DNA from 3 places in the Polymorphospora sp. NPDC050346 genome. Region 3 is predicted to be linked to each of the others. Evidence: riboswitches for the same ligand, from Rfam matches in the RefSeq annotation. Region 3 holds a riboswitch; each other region holds the start of a gene.
What was found. Region 3 has a riboswitch for cyclic di-AMP ahead of AB0I42_RS17005 (hypothetical protein). Riboswitches for the same ligand answer to the same signal wherever they lie in the genome.
Positions count from the first base shown of each region.

Region 1: linked by a shared signal. The riboswitch ahead of AB0I42_RS24325 (C39 family peptidase) and the one ahead of AB0I42_RS17005 (hypothetical protein) in region 3 are both predicted to bind cyclic di-AMP.
Region 2: linked by a shared signal. The riboswitch ahead of AB0I42_RS31565 (NlpC/P60 family protein) and the one ahead of AB0I42_RS17005 (hypothetical protein) in region 3 are both predicted to bind cyclic di-AMP.

Region 1 is NZ_JBFAKM010000025.1:101,884-105,866, reverse strand. Features, by position in the region: gene AB0I42_RS24335 (peroxiredoxin) at 1-330, opposite strand, end outside; gene AB0I42_RS24330 (SDR family oxidoreductase) at 435-1,172, shown strand; gene AB0I42_RS24325 (C39 family peptidase) at 1,228-1,941, opposite strand; cyclic di-AMP (ydaO/yuaA leader) riboswitch at 2,331-2,470, opposite strand; gene AB0I42_RS24320 (helix-turn-helix transcriptional regulator) at 2,884-3,327, shown strand; gene AB0I42_RS24315 (VOC family protein) at 3,338-3,748, shown strand; gene AB0I42_RS24310 (excinuclease ABC subunit UvrA) at 3,897-3,983, shown strand, end outside.
Region 2 is NZ_JBFAKM010000043.1:40,606-44,588, reverse strand. Features, by position in the region: gene AB0I42_RS31570 (peptidoglycan recognition family protein) at 1-1,308, opposite strand, end outside; cyclic di-AMP (ydaO/yuaA leader) riboswitch at 1,538-1,677, shown strand; gene AB0I42_RS31565 (NlpC/P60 family protein) at 1,772-2,734, shown strand; gene dcd (dCTP deaminase) at 2,795-3,373, opposite strand; gene AB0I42_RS31555 (pyridoxamine 5'-phosphate oxidase family protein) at 3,497-3,983, shown strand, end outside.
Region 3 is NZ_JBFAKM010000014.1:115,918-119,900, forward strand. Features, by position in the region: gene AB0I42_RS16995 (glycoside hydrolase family 19 protein) at 1-1,053, shown strand, start outside; gene AB0I42_RS17000 (hypothetical protein) at 1,120-1,563, opposite strand; cyclic di-AMP (ydaO/yuaA leader) riboswitch at 1,841-1,972, shown strand; gene AB0I42_RS17005 (hypothetical protein) at 1,977-3,014, shown strand; gene AB0I42_RS17010 (glycoside hydrolase family 65 protein) at 3,068-3,983, opposite strand, start outside.

The DNA of each region.
Region 1 (3,983 bases), on a different contig from region 3:
CGCCCGCCGCACCCCGAACATCCGCGCCACCGACCCGTCGACGTCGGACAGCAGCGGATAACCGAACCCGTACCGGCCGGCGAACTCCCGCTGCCGCTCCACCGAGTCACGACTGACCCCCACCAACTGCGCCCCCACCTGCGAAAACTCGTCAGCCAGGTCCCGGAAATGACAGCTTTCGGCAGTACACCCCGGCGTCAGCGCCGCCGGATAGAAGAACACCACCACCGGCCCGTCCGCCAGCAGCGCACTCAACCGCCGCGGCGCACCCGTCTCGTCCGGCAGTTCGAAGTCCTCGACCAGATCACCCTTGCCCAGACCGGCCACCACGCACCTCCACGTCGTCGACCGGCCCACCGTACGCCGGCCATCCACACCGGACGGCGGCGCGGTAGCGTCACCACCACGACCAGCCGAAAGAGGGGGAGTGGGCAGTGCCCGACACACCGGTCACCGTGGTAACCGGCGGCAGCCGCGGAATCGGCGCCGCCACCGTACGCCGGCTCGCCGCCGCCGGACACGACATCGCACTGTGCTACCGCGACGACGCCGCCGCCGCCGAAACCGTCCTCGCCGACGTCCACGCCACCGGCCGGCGCGGCATCGCCGTACGCGCCGACGTCACCGACCCCGACCAGGTCACCGACCTGTTCGACCAGACCGAAACGAAACTGGGGGCGGTCACCGGCCTGGTCAACAACGCCGGCGTCACCAGCCGCATCGGCCCGCTCGTCGACCTCACCCCGCAAGACCTGCGCCACGTCATCGACGTCAACCTCGTCAGCGCCATCCTCTGCGCCCAACAGGCCGCCCGCCGCATGAACGCCGGCGGCGCCATCGTCAACGTCTCGTCCGCCGCCGCCACCCTCGGCTCACCCGGCGAATACATCCACTACGCCGCAGCCAAGGCCGGCGTCGACGCCCTCACCATCGGCCTGTCCAAAGAACTCGGCCCACGCGGCATCCGCGTCAACGGCGTCGCACCCGGCACCGTCTGGACCGACATCCACACCGTCTCCGGCGACCCCGACCGCCCCAACCGCATCGCCCAGCGCGCACCACTGGGCCGCGCCGGCGACGCACCCGAGATCGCCCACGCCATCGCCTGGCTGCTCAGCCCCGAGGCGTCGTACGCCACCGGCACCATCCTGCGCGTCGCCGGCGGACTCTGACCCACGACAAAGGGCCGGCCCACCAGGGCCGGCCCTTTGTTCCGTACGTACCCGGTCAGTACGAGTAACCGCGCGACGCCATCCAGTGCGCCATCGTGATCGTGCTCATCCAGTAGCTCGCCGGACCGACACCACTGGGATCGGCGACCTGCACCTGCCGCCCCTCGTCGCCGTAACCGACGATCGTCACGTAGTGCCCACCGGGGAAGCTGCGCCAGAAGCCGTCGTTGTCCGTCGCCCCGCCGACGATGTTCGCCACCACCGGCCGCCCCTTGCCGACCGCCTCGACCACGTCCGCCTGCAGCCGGTCCATCTGCGCCGACGTCGCCTTCTGGCCGGGAATCTCCCGCACCCGGTAGGCGTCCCCGCCGACCACCTTGTTCAACACCCGCGCGATGTCGTGCGACGAGTTCGTCCCGGCGAACGTCGTACCCAGCTGCCCCGCCAGGTTGTCCTGGCTCGGCGTGTGCCCCTGCGCGCTCAGCGCGATACGGGTCGACGCCGGACCGCAGTAGTAGGCGTTCGGCTGGTACTGGAAGTCGTACGACAACGTCTTCTCCGCCGGCGCCTTCGGGGCGGCCTCCTTGGGTGCGGCCTCCTTCGGGGCGGCCTCCTGCGGCGGCGCCGCCTGGGCCCGCTCCGGCGTCAGCGCCAACTGCACCACACCCGACTCGGCGCCCGCGTTTGACTCCGCACCGGTCGGGGTACCGGACGAAAGGCTGCCCGTCGTCGCGGCCACCGCCAGCACGGCCGCCGACGCCACGGCCACCGAACGGAAACGGTTGGGGATAACCCGACGGAACGGATTGTACGAACGAGAGTTTTCCACTTGAAGCTCCATTACCCGCCGACTGTCGTCGGCGTCCCAATCGAAAACGGCAGACGTCGACCAGACCGACGAATCGCGACCCACCCGGGACAGGGCCCGCACAACCGACAGCGGGCCGCAAACGGCACCGCCGCCACAACGGGAGACGCGAAACAGGAAAAGGACAGCCGGCAACGGCCGGCTCAGTCGATTCCGAACCGATCTGGTGTCGTGATCAGTGATCCGGCGTCAGCAAACAGCCAGGATCGTCGGTCCACGCGACAAACGGCCGCACGACAGGGAAATGGGGGATGTGCCAACCAGGCACGCTCGGTACCGCACGAACAGTCGTCTCCTTCCACAACCGCCTACCGGGTTAGCTGACGGATTCGGACGGGAAAGGTCGCCCTACCGCAGGCATCGGCCCACGGATTCACCCCGATTGCTTGGGTCCCCGGCTCGTACGAATACGACTAAGCGGATCCGCTCCGGCGCCATCGGCTGATGACCCAACAACCGGAACGGATTTCCCGACCGTACTGGCCGCCCTCCCGCCCTGCCAAGACCGGATTCTGGCGGTGCGATCTATCGCACTCGCGTTCGCCGCACCCGGGCGAAGCCGGGCCGCAAGCGCCCAGTAAAGCCAAAACGGAACGGACGGCGTGTGCACCACCGAAACAACGGCGCCCCCAAGGCCCACCGTCGATACATCACCCGACCACGACGCCACCGAAAAGACGACCCCCATGCCCTCTCGGCCAAATCATCGGGTACGGGCAGCCAGGCCACCCGCCACGACACCAAAGGTGCCCGTGTGACGCCCGGCCACCAGTGGGAAAAAGCCGGCCGAACCACCCCGACCACGCTGGGCAACCCCACCACCGCCATGGCACCATCACGCACGTGACCAGCAACTCCGCCACGACGCAGCACCTGCGCGACCTCGCCCGCCTGCGCCGCGTCCGGGACCGGATCGACCGGGAGTACGCCCGGCCGCTGGACGTCGAGGCCCTCGCCCGCGGCGTGAACATGTCCGCCGGACACCTCAGCCGCCAGTTCCGGCTCGCCTACGGCGAATCGCCCTACTCCTACCTGATGACCCGACGCATCGAACGCGCCATGGCCCTGCTCCGCCGCGGCGACCTCAGCGTCACCGAGGTCTGCTTCACCGTCGGCTGCGCCTCACTGGGCACCTTCAGCACCCGCTTCACCGAACTCGTCGGCGTCCCGCCCAGCGTCTACCGCCGCCAGGCCGAACACGCCACCGCGGGAATCCCGTCATGCGTCGCCAAACAGGTGACCAGACCGATCAGGAATCGAGAAGCAGCAGCCCCCGGCCACAACTAGCGTGACCGGCATGGACATCACCATTCACCACACCTTCCTGCCGCAGACCGACCCCGACGCCGCCCTCGCCTTCTACCGCGACGCCCTCGGCTTCGAGGTCCGCAACGACGTCGGCTACAGCGGAATGCGCTGGATCACCGTCGGCCCCACCAACCAGCCCGGCACCTCCATCGTCCTGCACCCGCCGGCCGCCGACCCCGGCATCACCGACGACGAACGCCGCACCATCACCGAGATGATGGCCAAAGGCACCTACGCCAGCGTCGTCCTGGCCACCCACGACCTCGACAGCACCTTCGAACGCCTCCAGGCCAGCGACGCCGAGGTCGTCCAGGAGCCGACCCAGCAGCCGTACGGAATCCGCGACTGCGCCTTCCGCGACCCCGCCGGCAACATGGTCCGCATCCAGGAACTCGGCTGAACCCACGAAACGACCGATGACCGCCGACCCCCGCCCCCGGCACCGCCACGACACCGAACACCGGCGCCGGGCGGGGGAGCGGGGCGACCGGCCCGCCACGCACCAGGCGACGCCGCCACCGCGGCCCCGCCCGACAGATGGAGACACGATGAGCAAGGCCACGACGACGACGCAGCCGCCCGCGCCACACATCGCCGACAGCCACGACCTGATCCGCGTACACGGCGCCCGCGAG
Region 2 (3,983 bases), on a different contig from region 3:
CCAGAACGGCGCCTTCAGCAGGTCGAAGTAGTGCGACCAGTTCCAGTACGGGCCCGGGTCCCAGTGCATGCTGCCCATGTTGCTGGCGAGCGTGCCGGGCACGTTGTCGTGCCCGATGATGTGCTGCCGGTCGAGCGGGATGCCGAGCCGCAGCGCCAGGTGCCGCACCAGCTTGGCGGAGGTGCGGTACATCGCCTCGGTGTACCAGGTGCCCTGGGCCGCGAAGCCTTCGTGCTCCAGGCCGATCGCCTTGGCGTTGACGAACCAGTTGCCGGCGTGCCAGCCGACATCCTTGGCCTTCAGGTGCTGGGCGATGTGCCCGTCGACCGAGCGCAGCGTGTAGTGCCAGCTCACCCAGTTCTTGTCCTGGGCCAGCCGGGTCGTGCCGGCGAAGTAGCCCTCGGCGTCGTGGATGACGATGTACTCGATCTTCTGCTGGGCCGGCCGGTTGCCCTTGTCGTGGTTGCCGTAGCTGGTCGGAACCGTGCCGTCGCCGCGCAGTTCGTACGGTGCCGGCAGCCACTCGCAGGAGATGTCGTCCGGGCACTCCAGCCCGTCGGGGCGGGCCAGCTTGCGCAGGCCGAGCCGGTCCAGCCAGGACGTCGCCGGGGTGAGGCCGGCGTGCCGGGCCAGGCTGACCTGGTGGCCGTCGTCGGTCCGTCGGGTCGCGCCGGTACGGATCGTCGAGTAGACCTCGTCGGCGAAGGCGGCCGCCGCGTCACGGGTGTCGGCGCCGGAGTAGCGGGCGACCGCGCCGTACCAGTCGGCCGGGTCGCTGCCGGCACCCTGCGGGGCACCCAGTTCCCGCTGGTACACGGCGAGCAGCGCGGCGCCGCCGCGGATGTTGACCACCGGGTCGGTACGCAGCGCCTCGGCTCCGGCCCCGGTCAGTCCGGCGGCGGTGCCGAGGGTACGCAGCGCCGCCTCGTCCGGCGGGTTGGGCGCGGGGTGTTCGAGTTCGATCGCCTCGCGGGAGGTGTCGCCGCGCGGGTCCTCGTGGGTGCCGTGGTGGCCGGGCACCGGCAGGCTCGCCACGTGCGCGGCGTCGGTGAGGTGCATCGGGCCGTACCCGCCGCTCGTGCTCGGCGTGCCGGCGTTGGTGTCCCAGCGCGACTGCAGGTACGACACGCCGAGCAGGATGCTCTCCGGTACGCCGTACTCGGCGGACGCGGCGGCGTACTGCTGCTGTCTGGTATCGGTCGGGGCTGGCACGGCGGGTGCCGGGCTGACCGGCACGAGCGTCGCGGCGCCGACGACCGCGACGCTGAGCAGGATCCGCCTGCCCGTCGGCTTGGTGAGACGCTGCATCGAACCTCCAGTCGGATTGATCTATGTCGTCACCTTCGTCCGTGTGGCCGCTCCCGTCAATGGATTCCGGACGATGTCTGCGTACTGTAGGAAACTTTCATGCCTGACTGACTGCGACAGACTTGACACGCAACGGATTTCACAGGTCCGGTGGTTGCGCATTGATAACGGCGCTGCCTAATGTGATGAACCGTCGAGCGGGATCCGGCCATCCACCAGGGATGGCGTCGACTCGACACCGCCGAGTCACAACAAGGTCGTGAGCCGGGGACCCAGAAGTAACCGGGGTGAATCCGCAGACTTGCGGTAGGGCGCAACTCTCCCGCCCGAACCCGTCAGCTAACCCGGTAGGCGGTCCGAAGGAGAAGGAGCACCGACCCCGGTGGCTGATCATGCACCGTGGCGCCGACCCTTCCGGCCGGCGACCGCCGGCCGACCGCCGGCCCTGCCACGTCTCCGCCGGTTGACGAGGACAACCGTCTTCGTCGCCGTCGCCAGTGTCGCCATCGTCCTCTTCGGAGCGGTGCCCGCCCAGGCCGAGCCGACCGTCGCCGAGATCGAAGCCCAGATCGACAAGTCGTGGAGCCAGCTCGAGCCGGTGATCGAGCAACACAACGCCACCCGCGAGCAGTTGGCGACGAAGAAGAAGCAGGCCGACGGCCTCGCCGCGAAGATCGCCCCGCTTCAGCTCCAGGTCGACCTGGCCATGGAACGCGTCGGTCAGTTCGCGACCCGCGCCTACAAGGGCGGCAACACGTCGGCGTTGAACTCGATTCTCACCAACGGCTCGCCACAGACCCTCGCCGACCAGCTGGAACTGCTCGACCAGTTCGCCCGCCGGCAGGCCCGCGACATCCAGAGCGTGGTCGACCTCAAGGCGCAGTACACGGCGCAGAAGGGCCCGCTCGACACCCTCGTCGCCCAGCTCACCACCACCGAGGCCGAGCTGGCAGCCAAGACCAAGCAGATCAACGCGGACATCAAGAAGCTCCAGGATCTGCGGCTCAAGGCGTACGGCACCTCCGGCGGCCTCGGCTCGCTGCGTCCGGCGCCCTGTCCGGCGACGTACCCGGGTGGGCCGGCCAGCACGGTCGCCAAGTTCGCCTGCTCCCAGATCGGCAAGCCCTACGTCTGGGGCGCCTCCGGGCCGAACGGCTACGACTGCTCCGGCCTGATGCTCGCCGCCTGGGGCAAGGTCGGCGTACGACTGCCGCACAACGCCGCCGCCCAGCGCCGGATGATGCCCTCGATCAGCCGCTCCGAGCTGCGCCCCGGTGACTTCGTCTTCTACAACTCCGACCTCAGCCACGTCGGCATGTACGTCGGCAACGGCTGGCTGGTGCATGCCTCCCAGGCCGGCGTACCGGTCCTGATGAAGCGCTACGACAACGGCACGATTCACAGCTTCGGCCGCCCCAGGATGTGACGGCGACGCCAAAAGGGGCGCCTCCCTCGACGGGAGGCGCCCCTTTACTGCCTTCGTGCCTCAGCGGACCGGCCAGGTCCGCCAGTTCTGCCACGAGCGGCTCGGCGTCGGCCCACGCTGCCCCTGGTAGCGCGAACCGTAGACCGCCGACCCGTACGGGTGCTCGGCCGGCGACGACAGCCGGAAGATGCAGAGCTGACCGATCTTCATCCCCGGCCAGAGCGTGATCGGCAGGTTGGCCACGTTGGACAGCTCCAGCGTCACGTGCCCGGAGAAGCCCGGATCGATGAAGCCGGCCGTCGAATGCGTCAGCAGGCCGAGCCGGCCGAGACTCGACTTGCCCTCCAGTCGTCCGGCGAGCTGGTCGCCGAGGGAGATCACCTCGAGCGTCGACGCGAGCACGAACTCGCCCGGATGCAGCACGAACGGCTCCCCGTCCGGCACCTCGACCGCCGAGGTCAGGTCGTCCTGCTGCACGGACGGGTCGATGTGCGTGTAGAGATGGTTGTTGAACACCCGGAAGAGCCGGTCGAGCCGTACGTCGATACTCGACGGCTGGACCAGGGCCGGATCGAACGGCTCCAGCGCCAGGGTGCCCGCCTTGATCTCACTGACGAGGTCGCGGTCGGAGAGCAGCATCGTCACACCATAGCGAGCGGGGCTGGGCAGGTCGGCGGCCCGCCCCGCCGGTTCGGGCAGATTGTGCTGGTCAGATCCGCGGTTCGTTACCCGTGTCGTACAGATGTTCGATAGAATTCCGGTATGGCTACCTGGACCGAGTTCGCCGCCGACGAGCCCCGACTCGCCGAAGCGATCCGTTCGCTGATGCACCAGTACGGCCCCGGGCTGGGCTACCTGGCCACCGTCCGGGCCGACGGCGGGCCGCGCGTACACCCCGTCGCCCCGGTGATCACCGACGAGGGCCTCTTCTGCTTCGTCGTCGACTCACCCAAACGCCGCGACCTGGAGCGCGACGGCCGGTACGCCCTGCACTCGTTCCCCCCGGAGGACAGCGACGACGAAGCCTACGTCGCCGGCCGCGCCCGTCCCGTGACCGACGAGGCACGGGTCGCCCGGCTGGCCGACACCCTGCGCGCCACCGACGACGTCGACTGGCGCCTCTTCGAGTTCAGCATCGAGGTCGCGATGGTCGCCCGACACGGCCAGTCCGGCGCCACCCCGCTGACGGCAGACCCGGCCGGCCGTCCCGAAGTCCGACTCTGGCTGGACCCCGCGACGTCGCCCGCCG
Region 3 (3,983 bases):
CTGGCCGCACTCGCGGTCGCGGTCGCCCTGGCCGTCGTCGTACCGATGTCGTCCGCGTCCGCCGCGACCTGCGCGACCGCCTGGAACTCCTCGGCGGTCTACACCGGGGGCATGACCGCCTCCCACAACGGCCGTAACTGGCAGGCCAAGTGGTGGACGCAGGGCGAGGCGCCCAGCACCGGTGGCTCCGGCGTCTGGGCCGACCAGGGCACCTGCGGAGGCGGCACCCAGCCGCCGCCGGGCACCAACTGCAACCACCCCGCCTGGGTCGCCGGCCAGTGGTACCCGGCCGGCTCGATCGTCCGCTACACCAACGGCCAGTACTACCGGGCCAAGCACGAGAACCCGGGGTACGACCCGATCATCAGCACCTGGTACTGGGAGCCCTACTCCTGCGGCGGGCAGCCGCCCACCACTCCGCCGGGCGGCAACACCGGCTTCGTGGTCAGCCAGGCGCAGTTCAACCAGATGTTCCCGAGCCGGAACGGCTTCTACACCTACAGCGGGCTGACCGCCGCGCTGAGCGCGTACCCGGGCTTCGCCAAGACCGGTGACGAGACCACCCGGCGGCGCGAGGCGGCGGCCTTCCTGGCCAACGTCAACCACGAGACCGGCGGGCTGGTCCACATCGTCGAGCAGAACCAGGCCAACTACCCGCACTACTGCGACACCAGCCAGCCGTACGGCTGCCCGGCCGGCCAGGCCGCCTACTACGGTCGCGGCCCCGTGCAGTTGAGCTGGAACTTCAACTACAAGGCGGCCGGCGACGCGCTCGGCCTGCCGCTGCTCACCAACCCGTGGCTGGTGCAGAACGACGCGGCCGTGGCCTGGAAGACGGCGCTGTGGTACTGGAACACCCAGTCGGGTCCGGGCACGATGACCCCGCACCACGCGATGGTCAACGGGATCGGTTTCGGTGAGACGATCCGCAGCATCAACGGCGCGCTGGAGTGCAACGGCCGCAACCCGGCCACGGTGCAGAGTCGGGTGAACGCCTACCAGCGGTTCGTCCAGATCCTCGGCACGACCCCCGGCAACAACCTCTACTGCTGAGACCGCGCGGGCCGGCGGCGGACAGGTCCGCCGCCGGCCCGCGACCCGGCGGGTGCCGGGCTCCGGTCAGCGTCCGCCGCGTCCCGGCCCCGGCCCGAAGCCGCCGCCCTTGCCCCCGAGCACGCCGGCCTCGGCGCCCGCGATGATCGCGTCGGCCTGCTCCCGGGTCAGCTCGCCTTCCTCGACCGCCGCGTCGAGCCGCTCCTTGAGCTTCGCCTGCCGCTCCTGCTCAGCCCCGGTGCGCAGGTCACCCTGCACCTTCTCCAGCGCGGCGGTGACCTTCTCCACGTCGACGCCGAGTTCGGCGGCCAGCCCCTCGGCGAGCTGCCGGTTGTGCTCGGCCCGCCGTTCCTCGTGCTGCTCCGTCCGGGACGGCGCGCTGGAGGACGACGTTGACGGCGCGGGTGTCGGATCCTCGGCGAGGGCCACGGTCGGTACGGCCACCGCCAGAGCGAGCACTCCGGCCGCACCGAGGCCGACGAGTGCCGCCTTCCTGGGGACGATCTGCATGATCACTTTCCTCCGATTGGTAACGGTTGGACGGATTACCGGGATTCACCATGAGTCGTGCTGCTGGGCGCCGGCCATGTGGAACCTGTCAGCAAGCTGGCAAGTCACCGCCCGGCAGCCGCCGGCGGCCGGCTCGGCCGACCAGCAGACATCACCGAAAGTCGTTGTCCTGTAACGCATCCGCCCTGGTAGTGGCTCGGTGGTTCCGGAGCGACGGAACCGAACCATCCGGTAGGCTGGCCCGCGGTCTCCGCCCGGCGGCGCCCATCGGCGCCGGTGGTGACCGCCGCCCAATCGCCGCGAGGCGAGCCGGGGAACCAGGTGTCCCGGGGTGAATCCGCGCCAGCGGTAGGGATCCTTCCGTCCCGAACCCGTCAGCTAACCCGGTCGGCGGCAGATGGGAGGAACGGTAGATGACGTCATTCCAGCGTCGGCGGCAGTCGCTGCCCGTCACGCTCGTGACCGCCGTAGCCGTGCTCATCGGCTTGGCGGTCGCCCCCGGCACGGCACACGCCGAGCCAACTTCCGCACCGACGACGCCCGGCGACGAGGGTGAGAACCCGTTGCTGCGCGACGTGATGGAAGCCACCAGCCGTGGCTACGTCGAGGCGAAGACGGCGGTCGACAACTCACGCAAGCGCCAACTGCAGCTCACCCTCGAACTGCAGAAGGTCGAAAAGCAGATCGAGGTGCTCCAGCCCGAGATCGGCCAGGTGGCGGCCAACGCCTACCGGATGGGCCGCATCGGGCCGATGATGATGCTGCTCAACAGCGCGTCGCCCGAGGACTTCCTCGACCGCGCCGAGAGCCTCGACGCCCTCGCCCAGCACGACAACCGGAAGATGCGCGAACTCAACGCCGCGCTCGACCAGGCCAACCGGGCCAAGGCCGCGATCGACCAGGCCGTCACCGAGGAGCAGCAGCAACTCGAGGTCATGGCGAAGAAGAAGGCCGAGACCGAGAAGGCGCTCCGGCTGGCCGGCGGCGCCTCGACCGGCGGGTTCGTCAACGCGACCTCGCCGATCGCCGCGCAGGCCCCGCGCAACCGCGACGGATCGTGGCCGGCACAGTCGTGCAACCAGAACGACCCGACGACCTCGGGATGCATCACCGCGCGTACCCTGCACGCGCTCAAGGAGACCCAGAAGGCCGGGTTCAACTGGTTCGTCTCCTGCTACCGCCCCGGTGGGCCGTACGAGCACCCCAAGGGACGCGCCTGCGACTTCTCGTCCCAGAAGAAGGGCTTCGGCGGCGTCGCGCAGGGTGAGAACAGGTTGTACGGCAACAACCTGGCCGCGTTCCTGGTCCGCAACGCCGACCGGCTCGGCATCCTCTACGTCATCTGGTTCAAACAGGTCTGGCTACCGGCGATCGGCTGGAAGTCGTACAGCGGCGCCTACGGCGACCCGAACACCGACCACACGAACCACGTGCACCTGTCCCTGCTGTAGGGACACTCACGCCGGAGCCGGGTCGCCTGCGCGACCCGGCTCCGGCGTATCCGTCACAGCTCGCCCAGCGCCGACCGGCGGGCCGGGGCACGCCCCGGCGGCTGGCGGGGTGCCGGCCCCGCCGGCGGAGCCGGCGGGATCGGCAGGGTCACCGGATCGTCACAGGTCACCGTGACCTCCTCACCGTGGTGCCGCAACTCCAGCCGGGTGTCGTCGTCGCCGTCCCGCAGCGCGTACGTCACCTCGTGCGGCCGCACGTCGACCCGCAGCCGCCGGCCGTGCCACATCAACGAGAACTCCAGCCGGCCGATCCGGCTCGGCAGCCGGGGCGCGAACGACAACCGGCCGTCGTGGTCACGCATCCCGCCGAGCCCGGCCACCAGCGCGATCCACGCCCCCGCCAGCGACGCCACATGCACCCCGTCGCGGGTGTTCTGGTGGATGTCGTGCAGATCCATCAGGGCGGCCTCGCCCAGATAGTCGTGGGCGAGTTCGAGATGGCCCGTCTCGGCGGCCAGCACCGACTGGGTGCACGCCGACAGCGACGAGTCGCGAACCGTACGACGCTCGTAGTAGACGAAGTTGCGCGCCTTCTCCTCGGCGGTGAACGCGTCGCCGCGCAGGTGCATCGCCATCACCAGGTCGGCCTGCTTGACCACCTGCTTGCGGTAGAGGTCGAAGTACGGATGGTTGAGCAGCAGCGGGTACTTGTCCGGCGGGGTCGCGGCGAAGTCCCACTCCTGGTAGCGGGTGAAGCCCTCCACCTGCGGGTGCACGCCCAGTTCCTCGTCGTACGGCACGTACATCGACCCGGCCGCGTCCCGCCACGCGGCGGTCTCCTCGTCGTCGACGCCGAGCCGCCACGCCTCCTCGCTGTGCCGCTGCACCGCCTCCGCGGCGGCCAGCAGGTTCCGCTGCGCCATCAGGTTCGTGTAGACGTTGTCGTCCTTCACCGCCGTGTACTCGTCC